One region of the Collibacillus ludicampi genome, then DNA from elsewhere that is predicted to be linked to it. Evidence: riboswitches for the same ligand, from Rfam matches in the RefSeq annotation. Region 1 holds a riboswitch; each other region holds the start of a gene.

Evidence for each region. A riboswitch is a leader RNA that binds a small molecule or an ion and turns the genes downstream of it on or off. The one in region 1 is predicted to bind cyclic di-AMP.
Region 2: another riboswitch for cyclic di-AMP. It lies ahead of DNHGIG_RS14830 (C40 family peptidase); the one in region 1 lies ahead of DNHGIG_RS04755 (hypothetical protein).
Region 3: another riboswitch for cyclic di-AMP. It lies ahead of DNHGIG_RS18745 (C40 family peptidase); the one in region 1 lies ahead of DNHGIG_RS04755 (hypothetical protein).

The regions. Positions count from the first base shown of each region.
Region 1 is NZ_BOQE01000001.1:928,969-933,153, forward strand. It holds gene DNHGIG_RS04735 (hypothetical protein) at 365-847, shown strand; gene DNHGIG_RS04740 (YolD-like family protein) at 1,164-1,514, opposite strand; gene DNHGIG_RS04745 (DinB/UmuC family translesion DNA polymerase) at 1,617-2,069, opposite strand; gene DNHGIG_RS04750 (DUF3055 domain-containing protein) at 2,071-2,358, opposite strand; gene DNHGIG_RS04755 (hypothetical protein) at 2,431-2,703, opposite strand; cyclic di-AMP (ydaO/yuaA leader) riboswitch at 2,711-2,844, opposite strand; gene DNHGIG_RS04760 (iron-containing redox enzyme family protein) at 3,019-3,771, opposite strand; gene DNHGIG_RS04765 (MgtC/SapB family protein) at 4,090-4,185, shown strand, end outside.
Region 2 is NZ_BOQE01000001.1:2,926,454-2,930,638, forward strand. It holds gene tnpB (IS66 family insertion sequence element accessory protein TnpB) at 1-62, shown strand, start outside; gene DNHGIG_RS21200 (IS66 family transposase) at 64-426, shown strand; partial or broken gene tnpC (IS66 family transposase) at 437-1,548, shown strand; gene DNHGIG_RS21205 (transposase domain-containing protein) at 1,491-1,709, shown strand; gene DNHGIG_RS14825 (hypothetical protein) at 1,658-2,317, shown strand; cyclic di-AMP (ydaO/yuaA leader) riboswitch at 2,475-2,602, shown strand; gene DNHGIG_RS14830 (C40 family peptidase) at 2,601-3,494, shown strand; gene DNHGIG_RS14835 (2-thiouracil desulfurase family protein) at 3,665-4,111, shown strand.
Region 3 is NZ_BOQE01000001.1:3,706,330-3,710,514, reverse strand. It holds gene DNHGIG_RS18755 (DUF309 domain-containing protein) at 1-366, shown strand, start outside; gene DNHGIG_RS18750 (ribonuclease H-like domain-containing protein) at 418-1,710, shown strand; cyclic di-AMP (ydaO/yuaA leader) riboswitch at 1,834-1,963, shown strand; gene DNHGIG_RS18745 (C40 family peptidase) at 1,962-2,651, shown strand; gene DNHGIG_RS18740 (AzlD domain-containing protein) at 2,803-3,108, opposite strand; gene DNHGIG_RS18735 (AzlC family ABC transporter permease) at 3,105-3,866, opposite strand; gene DNHGIG_RS18730 (helix-turn-helix domain-containing protein) at 3,948-4,185, shown strand, end outside.

The sequences.
Region 1 (4,185 bases):
CTATTTGGAAGTACGAAGATCATTCAGAATTTTATCTTGCACGTTGATCTGTTGTTGCTTTGTGCCTTTTTTAGACGTTTCTTTTTCAATGGTTTTGTTCGCCATGATATTCCCTCCAGTATCTCCAATATAAGCGAAATGGTTGGGGAAAGGAAGTCGAGCTTGCACCGATAGAGCTTAACAGCTGATCTTATGCGCTAGGTAAAAGAAGTTTGGGCCATCCTCTATGAGGAATATTTTGTCATTCTTAATGTATAGACATTACATTAATTATATAAAATCGAATATTTACAAAATTTTAACAGGATATTTAATACTAATGATGAAATATATTGGTATAAAGTAATTATAAGGAGGATATGGAATGAAAAAACGATTCTTAATTGGTTCTCTCATAACTGCTATTGCGATTACAAGTGCGACTCCCTCTTTCGCCGCTACAAACTCTAAGGTCAAATTAAATCAAGGAAATGTTCAAGTAAAACCAAATTCTGTTGATGGTGGTACTCAAAATTGGGATGGGAGCTTTTCAACTACCTATGTGATTCCAAAATATATTATTACTTCGGCAATCTCCACTGGTGTCGGTGTAGCCACCAACTTTTTACAAAGTAAATATGGTCTTCCTAAAAGTGCTGCTTCATTCATAGCTGCTGCAGTTACTGGATATTTTTCAGATAAAGTAATAAAAGGTGATATTACGATTCAATCATATGTTGACTATCGTTGGGTGACTAGATATACATCTTGTTATTATAGTTGTTTGGATATGTATTATATGGGAGATTCATTTATAGGCTCTAAGTTTTATTCCTATACTGCAGAAGTTTTACCTTATGTTGATTGAATATTCACTATTGAATTAAATAGATATATGGCGAGGCTGACTTAAAGTCATGCTCGCCATATATTTCGATAAGTTATATAAATGGAGGAGCATATGAAAACAATAATAAATAACTTGTTAAATTTTGTTATTTTTGCATTTACTTTTATACTGGTTTCTTATTTTGTAAATAAAAACCTAAATTATCTTGAAATAATGAAAAACCTATTTATCAGTTATGGGGGATATATACTTTATTTCCTTATAAAGAAGTTATTTGAAAATATTAGTAAATGAATCGCATGGATTGTATCTACAACGCTGATCGAGTCATTCTTTAGTGTTCAATATCAATGATGTCATCTAGCTTGATCCGAATAGTCCGTTCTCCCAACGTACTGAGTCCGACAAGTATCCGCGTCGAAATATCAATTTTCTTCGGAAGTACATGTACCCGTTCAATTCCTTCTGGATGAAAGACGTGAATGGTGATTCGTTTCTCATCCTGCAAGGCTTCCGACAACTTTCGGCTCATCTCTTCTAATTTATCGCTATCGAGGGTTGGCTTTGTCAATAAACGTTGTTTATATTCATACTCTGCAATTGCCGCCCGATGCTCCGGCAAGATCATGCGAGAACCTTCCCAAAGTTTATTTCCACGTTCCGTAAGCATTGCACGGCGAGTCACAAAGATCACCTCTTGTTTGTGTTAATGAAGATTGGTACCATATTTTTGCTGATATTTAACCTCTTAAGAAAAGACATGACGCGTGATTGCGTTCATGTCTTTTTATGCATAGTGCCCACCAATTTTCGAAGCTCTTTCCGGAAGAATGCCGGCTTTCGTTAAAGAGGCACAACGCATAAGAGAAGTAGCACCATACTTGGCACGGATTTTGTCCATTGTATAGCCTAGCTCCCGTTTTCTTACCTTGTCCGAAAAGAGATCCAATTGCATCACACTGTCATCAACTAAGTTGGTTACCCCCATTCCTACAGCGCGAACGGGCGAACCATACCAAAACTTTCGAAACACATGGAGTACCCCATTAAAAATCTCCATCGTGATGTTCGTATGGGTTGGTAATGAAAAGGAGCGGGCGAATCCGTGGGTCATGTCCGAGTCTCGGACATATACGTTTACTGTCTTTCCCGCCTTTCTCTGCTCAACAAGGAAATGGCTGAATCGCGAGACAGGAAAAAAAGAAACCCGGAATCTTCCGGGTTCAACATCGAAAGAGATTTCAGTACTGTGTGTGTATCATCCGATCGCTTAAAGGTGTTTCCAAGAAACCTGCCAAATGGCGCGCTTCTTCATCATTCAAACCGAACTTGGATGAAAGGATATCCGGAATATGGATATCATGTATGTCCAATAACGCGCTTCGTCCCGTCTGAAGGCAAGTCACAATCGTCTTGCCGAGAAAATGTTGCGAATACGTCAAGGTGAAATCAAATCGTCTTCCGCCTTTAATGAACCCTACATGGCGGGTACGGGTCGTTTCTTCATGATCAAACAAGATCTGTTCCATGAGTCTCCGCCTCCTTTTCGTTAATTTTCTACACAAGTCCTTATACATATAATATTTTGATTATTGAACAGATCATGAAGTCATGTTTTCACCGGATGTTTCATCCATACGTTTGCAAGTAGACCGGTTATTTCTGGTTAACTGGGAAAGCCTGTGTTGGATTTGTTGATTTTTCAAATAATCGTGAAGTTCAACTTCCTTCTTGTTCCATTCGTATTCGTCAGGCGAATGTTGTAAATCATCCGGTTCGTCAAACCCGTACCAGCCATCTTCAATCAGATCCGGTAAATAAAACCCCCGAAGGGGATACCTACGGGGGGTACGGTACAAGAATTTACGAATCATCGCTCATCACTCCTCTCTTAAACGCTTACGAAGTTAGCTGCCGGGTTCGGACTTAAGAGATTGTCCTACCAATCAGACGACTGGATTCACCCCAAAAAGATGGTTCCCCCGTTTCCTTTCGGAATTCAGCGATGGAGCTATGAAATTGTACATACAATTATATGCGGATCCGCTGTTCTTGACAACTGTTGCTTGAAGCTGTTACAACAAGAATCTCGGATGAAATTCGAGTATGGATTGGATGATATATTCTCTTGTCGTATTACAGAGAATGGCTCTCGATTTTCCTCCTGTACACGCCGCGACCATCAGAGGTTAGATCCTTTGCCCTTCCGCGACAGCCATCATGCGTTCATAGATACCTTCGTAGAACTCCGCTTCCGACATGGCGATATACACGCCCGCCTGATAGATCCGCTGCAAATCCGCGGGATCTTTGTATTCCACCAAAATATCTTTACAAAGCTGATAGTGGCGAGGTTCATGTGTATCGGCATGCACCAACCAGAATGTCACATTCAACTTTCTCGTCTTGTTATAATTTGGATGTTGCAGACCTTTGCCTATAAGCCCCATGACTTCCCCCGCAAACAACTCCGAACCTAACCCAACAGCAGCCATCGCCTCTAACGGTGTCGCATTTTGCAGGAAGCGAATAAACGTATCAACCGCGCGTTTCGCTGGCGGTGCTACCGGATAATCGGGAATATGCTCATCACTGATGAACACATCAGGGGCAGCCGATTCCAAAAAGGTACGATACAGTTTCGAATGATATGCCTTCGGATTTCCACGGCCCCCTTCATCCCAGAGGTTATCGACAAGCGGCACCCACCATTTGTCAATCGGCTCTACAGCAGCGACGGCAGCCCCCAGGACGCGCGGAAAACTGCGGCTGTAATAACTGTAGATCAAGGCGAATTCCCGAATCTGCTCCTCAGAATACACCCCGTTCAGGAGTCCGGTCATAAAACGTCCCTTGATGATGCGTTCATTGACTTTATCCATGACCGCTTGTTCCACTTCTTCATATGTATGAAACACAGGTTTGTTTTTATCGCTGGTCATCCTTCCATCCTCCTATCTCATGAATCTTTACGCCCACTTATTGTAGGATACAAGGGGAGATCACGCAACAAACGGAATGTCATGCCATTCTTGTGGTTGGGTGCGCCACATCAAAAGGTTGCTGACACAACGTCGTCGAGGTTGATTGTCAGACATATTTGTTCATCTCGAATTACGTACATTTTTATAGTACACTAAAACAAAATAAAGGGAACCATTTTGAAGTCGTGTGCGGATATTCCTATGAGGTTTATTCGTTCAATTTCAAGTCATTGCACACAAAGAGGTGTTTATAAGATTCTAACTGGGGTGAATGATTTGGATTGGCTTTTCCACACATACTATGACGATTTCGTGATCTTATTTCGATTGCTGTTTGCTTTTGTTGTGGGAGCAATTATGGGGCTTGAAAGA
Region 2 (4,185 bases), 2.0 Mb from region 1:
ATGGTCTATCTCTCGAACAGCGACAAGCTCACCCTGCCGTCACTGCGCGTACGATTCTATGATATGTACACCCAATTAGACTTTGGGATTAAAAAAAGGAATTCGCGGTATGTTGTCGAAATCAATAGTATTATGAAAAATCATACGCCGAACCCGACCCCTACTACAATTGAAGATCTCCAAAAAGAACGCGATTTGCTGAAAAATCAAATTGCTGAACTCACTGCCAAACTGAAGTGGTATGAGGAGCAGTTTCGTCTTAGCCAACAGCGCCGGTTTAGCTCTTCGAGCGAACGAACGAATGCCGATCAGCTTGAGCTTTTTAACGAAGCCGAGGTGGAGGCAGATCCCACTGTAGAGGAGCCTACCCTCGAAACCATTACGTACCGCCGCTCCAAAAACGCGGCCACCGGGAAACCAGCTTGAAAACCTGCCTGTGGAGACGATCGAGTATCGCCTGCCATCTGAGGAGCAGGTTTGTTCGTGTTGCGGTGGTTCTTTGCATGAAATGAGCACGGAGATACGGCAAGAGCTGAAGATCATTCCGGCCGAAGTCAAAGTGGTCAAGCATGTCCGTTACGTCTACTCCTGCCGCCGTTGTGAGCGTGAGGAGACAAGTACGCCGACAGTCACAGCTTCTATGCCTGCCCCCGTCTTTCCGGGGAGTTTGGCTTCTGCTTCCAGTATGGCCTATATCATGAGTCAAAAATATGTGGAGAGCATGCCTCTCTACCGACAAGAGCAACAGTTTGCAAGCCTGGGGATTGAGTTGTCTCGTCAGACCCTGGCCAACTGGATCCTCTACGGAGCGAATACCTGGTTGAGTCTGCTCTATGATCGCATGCGCGAGCACTTACTCAAGCAGGACATCTTGCACGCAGACGAGACGACCTTACAAGTGCTCCGTGAACCGGGCCGGGCCGCACAGACAACTTCTTATCTATGGCTGTACCGTACCGGGAGAGAAGATCCGCCCATCATCCTCTATGACTACCAGACGACACGGGCGAGCAAACACCCGCGTCAGTTTCTTTCCGGTTTCAAAGGATACCTGCACGTCGATGGCTATGCGGGTTACCATGGGATACCGGATGTGACCCTGGTCGGTTGTTGGGCTCACGCCCGGCGCAAATTCGATGAGGCACTCAAGGCGCTGCCTGAATCGAAGCGCTCGTCACCGGTAGCAGCCAAAGAGGGACTTACTTTCTGCAATCAACTCTTTGCGATTGAACGTGACTTAAAGGAGTGCACGCCTGAGGAACGTTACCATATCCGTCAAGAACGCAGCCGCCCTGTGTTGGATGCTTTTTTGGCATGGCTTCGTACTCAGAAACCGAAAGTGCTGCCCAAAAGTGCGTTCGGTCAGGCCATCTTGTATTGTCTGAACCAGTGGGAAAAATTAGAGGCGTTTTACAAGATGGGCGATTGGAGATCGATAACAACCGAAGTGAACGCGCGATCAAACCGTTTGTGATCGGTCGCAAAACTGGTTGTTCTCCAATACCCCGCGTGGTGCAAAGGCGAGTGCGATCATTTACAGTATCATAGAGACAGCGAAAGAAAATGGATTACATCCCTATTTCTATCTTACCTATCTCTTTGAGAAACTACCTAACCTAGATATGAAAGACAAAGATTCCTTAGATCAGCTTCTCCCTTGGTCAGAAAGCCTACCGCTTACCTGCCGGGCTATAAAAAAGAATACGTAAATCATACGAAAATCCCCATCTCTTCGAAAGGTGGGGATTATTTTACGCTTACGTCGACTGCTAATGTGTTGACAGAGGACCAACTGGAAATCAAACATGCGCTTGATAAAGCGAAGAAAGAATTTCAAGATATAGAAAAGTTACATGAAGCGATCGAGAAGGCAAGAGACCTGGAACTTCAACAACTTGAAGAAGAAATTGGGGAGGAGTTTGAGAATTATATATCTCATGTTTATGAAGCGTTTGAAGAAAGTTGCACGGACTTACTGGAAATCAAATTCACATATTTGGCGAGGCTTTATGAATTCCGCAAGCAATTTGACGAACTTGCAGAGCTGGTACAAGAAGTCGAAAAAATTCGCAAAAGATCGGGTATTACCTTTGGATCTGAGCGTTTGAATCACTTATCCACGCTTGCGCTAATCTCAGCGAGCTCGCGAGATGAACAACCCATGTACCGTATTCATGACAACGAAATCAATGATATCTTTATCGATGGGAGAATTCATAAGTATCCGCAAGTTTACGCGTTCTATAAATATGGAAAAGTATATCGATCCGAGGAAGAAGCGATGACATACATCAAGGAAAAAGAGACAGAATGCTAGGGGAACATCCACTTCCGTTTGTAAACATACTCCAATAAGACTCAGCCGATTTCGCTGAGATTTTTTTGTAACATAATTATAACATTTTAACTAGAGGATTATTTGTACTTCTGTAGAATATTTTTCTACATCATTCTACAAAAAAGTTTGTCGATGAGACAGAAATCTGCCGAATCTGACATGATGTCAGTACGGGGGATATTTTTCGGGGTGAATCGCTTCAAGGCGTAGGGTACCTCTACCCGAATCCGTCAACTAACCTCGGAGGCATAGGAGGAGAGAAATGAAAAAGGTAAGTATGGGCTTTATCTTCACAGGCATGGTGTGCCTTGCAGCGAGTCTGGCACCGCAAGCGCATGCCGCTGCGGATTCACTGGAAATTATGGTCGATAATCAGATCGTGCAATTTCCAGATGCCAAACCATTCATCGATGAGAATGGCCGAACGCAAGTTCCTGTTCGTTTTGTAGCCGATCAGTTGGGCTTCAAAGTCAATTGGAAGCTGGAAAACGGCTCAGTGAAAGTCATGCTGGCAAAAGACGCAAAGTCGATCGTATTGAAGGAAGGTGAAACAGTAGCGACCATTAATGGACAACCTGTCTCTCTGGATTCGAGTGTAATGATTAAAAACGACCGGACTTTTGTACCGCTTCGCTTTATCGCCGAATCTGTCGGCAAATACGTCAACTGGGACGAGAACCGAAACGCTGTTTCCATCTCATCGGACAAGCCGGTGATGATGATGGCCGATGTATCACCTACTCCCTTGAAACCGGCCACACGTTCTTTGAATGACGAGAATAAACCTTCTATTACATCCCAATCTTCAAGCATGATTGCGTATGCTGAGAAATATATCGGGGTTCCGTATGTTTGGGGCGGGACAAGCCCTGACGGATTTGATTGCTCCGGATTTGTGCAATATGTGTTCAATCACTTTGGGGTGCAGTTACCGAGGACAGCTTCCGACATGTATTCTGCCGGCACTCCTGTGAGCTCTTTGCAACCCGGAGATCTGGTATTTTTCTCAACATATGCATCTGGTGCATCCCACGTGGGTATTTACATAGGGAATAATGAGTTTATTTCGGCCACTTCCTCCCATGGCGTGAAAATCTGTAATCTCAATGACCCTTATTACTGGGGACCACGTTATATTGGAGCGAGACGATTCTAAAGGCACGGAAAAGAGCACCGTATGAGAACGTTTGGTCGTTCTTTTGGGTGCTCTTTTCTTTTCGAGGATTGTGAATTTCGGTCATACTATAAAGGAAGAGAGATTCGACCATGTTTGAGAAATGTTGAACGATCGTAGGAAGGCGAATTGTTCATGTGAGGTGAGTAGTCATGAAAGTCGTTAGTGCTTGTTTAATGGGGTGTGAATGCCGCTATGATAAAAAATCAAATTGGCATCAAGAAATTGAACAACTTGTTAAAGAAGGGAAAGCGATACCGGTCTGTCCGGAACAGTTAGGAGGACTTCCAACCCCACGCAATCCTGCCGAAATCGTCGGAGGAGACGGTTTTGATGTCTTGGATGGTAACGCGAGAGTCATAGATAATCAAGGAAATGATGTGACGCAAATGTTCATTGATGGTGCTTATCAAGCACTAAGAATCGCTAAGATAGTGGGTGCCACAGAGGCGATTTTAAAGGAAAGGAGTCCATCGTGCGGCAGTCGTCAGATATATAATGGAACTTTCTCCAAAATGAAGAAGGAGGGGGTCGGTGTGACAGCGGCATTGCTAATCAGAAATGGAATTCGTGTACAGTCGGAAGAAAGCTTGGAGTAGTATTTCCATCCCTTGTGAAAATGTAGATATCGAAGTATATGAGGATATTCATCCTGAATGAACGGGTGGGGGTA
Region 3 (4,185 bases), 2.8 Mb from region 1:
GTGCGCGAATTCGTGCGCTTATTCAATGAAGAACAGGATTTTTACGAGTGTCATGAACTGTTTGAGCTCGCATGGAAGGCGGAAACGGAAGAACCCTTGAAGTCTTTTTACAAAGCGATGGTACAAGTGGCGACCGCACAGTTTAAAATAAGGCAGGGATATTTGAACGGTTTTCGTAAATTGTACAGCTATTGTTCTGATGTTTTACGTGAACTGCCTCCGGTGTATCAGGGGATTGACATGGTGAAACTTCGTCATGATTTTACGGAGCAATTGCGCAAATTGCCGCAAGATGATTTTATTGAAGAGGGAACCTATGCGCAATATGGTCTGGATTTTCTCAAACTCCATGTGATTGACTTTTGAAAAACCTGTACAAAAGGGAGGGCAACTCCTTTTAAGTAAGGATGAAGCGGAATGAGAAGCTTACGTGAACGGTTAAAAAGTTATAAGAAGGATATGATCCATCACGAGGCTGCGCCCGCCATCGAATCATTGGCAGAGGAATTCGAAGAGCAAACATCCGTTTTTCCCGAATCCGCGCTCGAGTCTGTGCTTCCGGGATGCGAGGAGATGACGCCGTATGGCCCTTGTTATTACCGCGATGTTCGCTTCGACGTACTGACAGCTCATGGACATTACCCGTTAGCCCGCACGCTCCACCTGCCCTTAGATGTTTTCTATAAAGTGTGCAAGGTGAAGGACGGGCCGCATGAGTGGGATGAGGTTTGCTTTTTTGATACAGAGACAACAGGACTTGGATCGGGTGCAGGAACTTTCATTTTTCTGTTCGGAATCGGCTTTTATGAAGAAGATGAATTCGTCATTCGTCAGTATTTTTTGCGTTCCTATACGGAAGAGCGAGCGCTTCTCTGGTCACTAGCCGAACTGCTGAAAAGGTTTCGGGTCATCGTTTCCTTTAACGGAAAGGGATTTGATTGGAAATTACTAGAAACTAGATTTTCGATGGCACGTCTGCAAGTACCGTCTGTGATTCATCTGGATCTCCTTCCTCCTTCCAGGCGGTTGTGGAAAAAGATTCTTGGTAACTGTAAATTGACGACTATAGAACAGGAAGTCCTAGGATTTTCACGCAACGATGACATTCCGGGTAAGAAGGCACCCGAGATATTTTTCGCGTACTTGTCGGACGGAGATGCCCGTCCTCTTGTAGGGGTATTTACACATAATGTCCATGACATTCTGACACTTGTAACGTTATCTGCACATATCGGAATGATGGTGGAACATCCGTTACATATGGCGACACATCCTGAGGAATTGTTCGGTTTAGCACGCTGGTACGATGAATGGCTGCAAGGTAAGACGAGTGAGGCTTGTCTGGTGAAAATCGCCGAGATGGATGAGACGAATGAATATGCGAGGGAAGCCATGTGGAAGCTTTCCCTTTTTTATAAACGGCTCGGTCAATATGAAAAAGCGGTCTTGCTCTGGCATGAGTTGTTGGATGGACATGGAATGTGGCAAACCGCACCGCGGATAGAACTGGCCAAGTATTATGAGCACAAGATGCGCGACTATCAGCGCGCCTTGCGATTCACAGAAGAAACGATCGCATTGCTGCAAGAAAAACGCTCGCTCGTTCGTTCTCTGTACATCGATCACGAATTGAAAGAACTGTTTCATCGGCATAACCGTCTCAAGAATAAAATGAGAAAAGCGGTAAACGACAGTGTTCAACAGCGATAGACATAAGGCTCCTGGCAAAAGGGAGCTTTTTTTGTTTCATTTGAAAAAAAGTGGCGAGAAAAGAAGGAATTTGGCATTTTTTCGCGAATTTTAGTAGAGCAGAGAAATGTGATTTCAAACCAGATAGAAAATTTGCCGAATCTGACAGACGGTCAGTACGGGGGACGATTTATTGGGGTGAATCGCTTGCATGCGTAGGGGACCTCTACCCGAACCCGACAACTAACCTCGGAGGCACAGGAGGAATGGAAGTGAAGAAAGGTGTCAGAGCTCTACTATTCGCAGGTACGATTGGAGTATCTTTTCTCACCGCATCGACAGCCATGGCTGCGGAAACTGACTGGAACGTCCTGCTGAAGAAAGGTTCCCAGGGAGAGAAGGTCATCGAATTACAACAAGACTTACGCTTGTTAAACTATTTTACATATCCAACAAATACAGGATACTATGGCGAAGTTACAGAAGAGGCGGTCAAAGCGTTTCAAAGGGATCATGGTATTCAAGTCAACGGGATGGTCGGGAAAACAACCGGGACATATATCGAAAAGGAACTGAAAGCAAGAGGCCTGGATACAAATTCTATCCAGAAAGCGAATGTTGTTGAAATCGCTAAAAAATACCTGGGTACCCCCTATCAATATGCGGGTATGAGCCCATCCGGATTTGACTGTTCCGGTTTCGTAAAATATGTATATGCACAACGAGGTGTCGATTTGCCGCGTACTTCCCAAGAGATGTATAACACGGGAACAACGGTTTCCGATTTAAAGCCTGGCGATCTGGTATTCTTCTCTACATATGAACCGGGTCCTTCACACGTAGGGATTTACATAGGTGATAACCAATTTATCTCTGCAACGAGTTCCAGCGGTGTGAAAATCGATAGTTTTAGCAACCAATACTGGGGACCTCGTTATATTGGGGCGAAGCGAGTGATGTGATTTCATGAAATTCACAGTTGCGTGTGCGGATTGGTTTTCAATGATTCAATGACGTGGGGGTAGGAGTAGTCACGTTTTCATCCATGGACTCCTACGAAGCAGGCGGCTCACCTGGCAGGTGGCCGCTTTTCTGTTACTTAGGTTGCGCAACTTACCCGATGACCATTTTCCAGAAGAATGCCCCCATGATGCCCACAAGTACAACTGCCATAACATTTGCCCGGAAAAACGCCAATACGACCGAAAGGACACCGCCAGCAATCGACGATGCTATGCTTCCTGTCGAACTGAGTATTCCGGGAAAAATGAGTGCACCCAATGCTGCGAAAGGAATCAATTGAAAAAATCGGTTTAGAAAAGGAGGGAATCGTACATGCTGTAATAAAACCATAGGAAGCATGCGAGGCAAATATGTTACGAGTCCCATTCCAATCACGAGTAACCAAAGATGTTTCATGACTCATCTACCCCTTTTGGAAATAGTAGGGAACCGATGATAGCGGAGATAATCGTTGAAATGATGATCTCCCATCCGCCAGAGATACCGGAGAAGAGTGGTACCCAATGAAGGATCGTTTGCATTGTCATGGCACAGAGAGTGACCACGAAGATGGGCAGTGATTTTCGCAATGAAGGGATTAATAAGCCAATAAACATGGCATACAAAGCGATTCCCATACTGGATTGAATCGACTCGGGTAGGCCAGCAGCAACGAACAATCCCGTCCAAGTACCAAGATTCCATGCGCTAAAAGCTGTCAGGTTGAGACCCAATAGAAATACAGGATGTAAACGTTGTTCCTTCTGCAAAGAGGCGACGGTGAATGTTTCATCGGTGATCCCAAATGCTAAAAGTGCCATCCAGTTTTTTGAAGTCCCTTTATATATCCTTTGAGAAATCGATGCAGTCATGAGAAAATGTCGTAAATTCAGAATAAAAGTAGTCAAAAGGATTTCCCAAGGTGTGGCGCCAAGTGAGAGTAATTGTACGCCAACAAATTGGCTTGCCCCGGCATAGATGAGAAATGACATCATCATGGTCGCATACGTGGGGACTCCTGCAGATTTCGCAACGAGACCGAATGTAATTGCGATAGGTATATAACCGACGGCGATCGGCATCCCTGTTTTCACGCCTTGGAAAAACTGTTGCCGATGGTAAAATCGTATGTTTCTCCCTTGTAGATCGATCGTTTCTTTTGTTTCCGCTTGCATAGACGTACCCTCCCGCATAAAGTATAATATATTATACTTTAGGTACGTTATATTAAACAAGAGGGGGAGGATGGGGGCGCTTTGGAGCACATTCATATCAAGATCGGGAAAAACCTGCATCGTATACGCAAAAACCGGGGATATACTCTTGACAAAGTAGCTGAACTCACTGGGGTTAGCAAAGGAATGTTGGGACAGATCGAGCGAGGGGCAACGAGTCCAACGGTCACGACATTGTGGAAGATAGCCAGTGGACTGAATATATCCTTTTCTTCCTTGATCGAAGAAGAGAGTCCTGCTGTTTCTGTCATATCCCTTG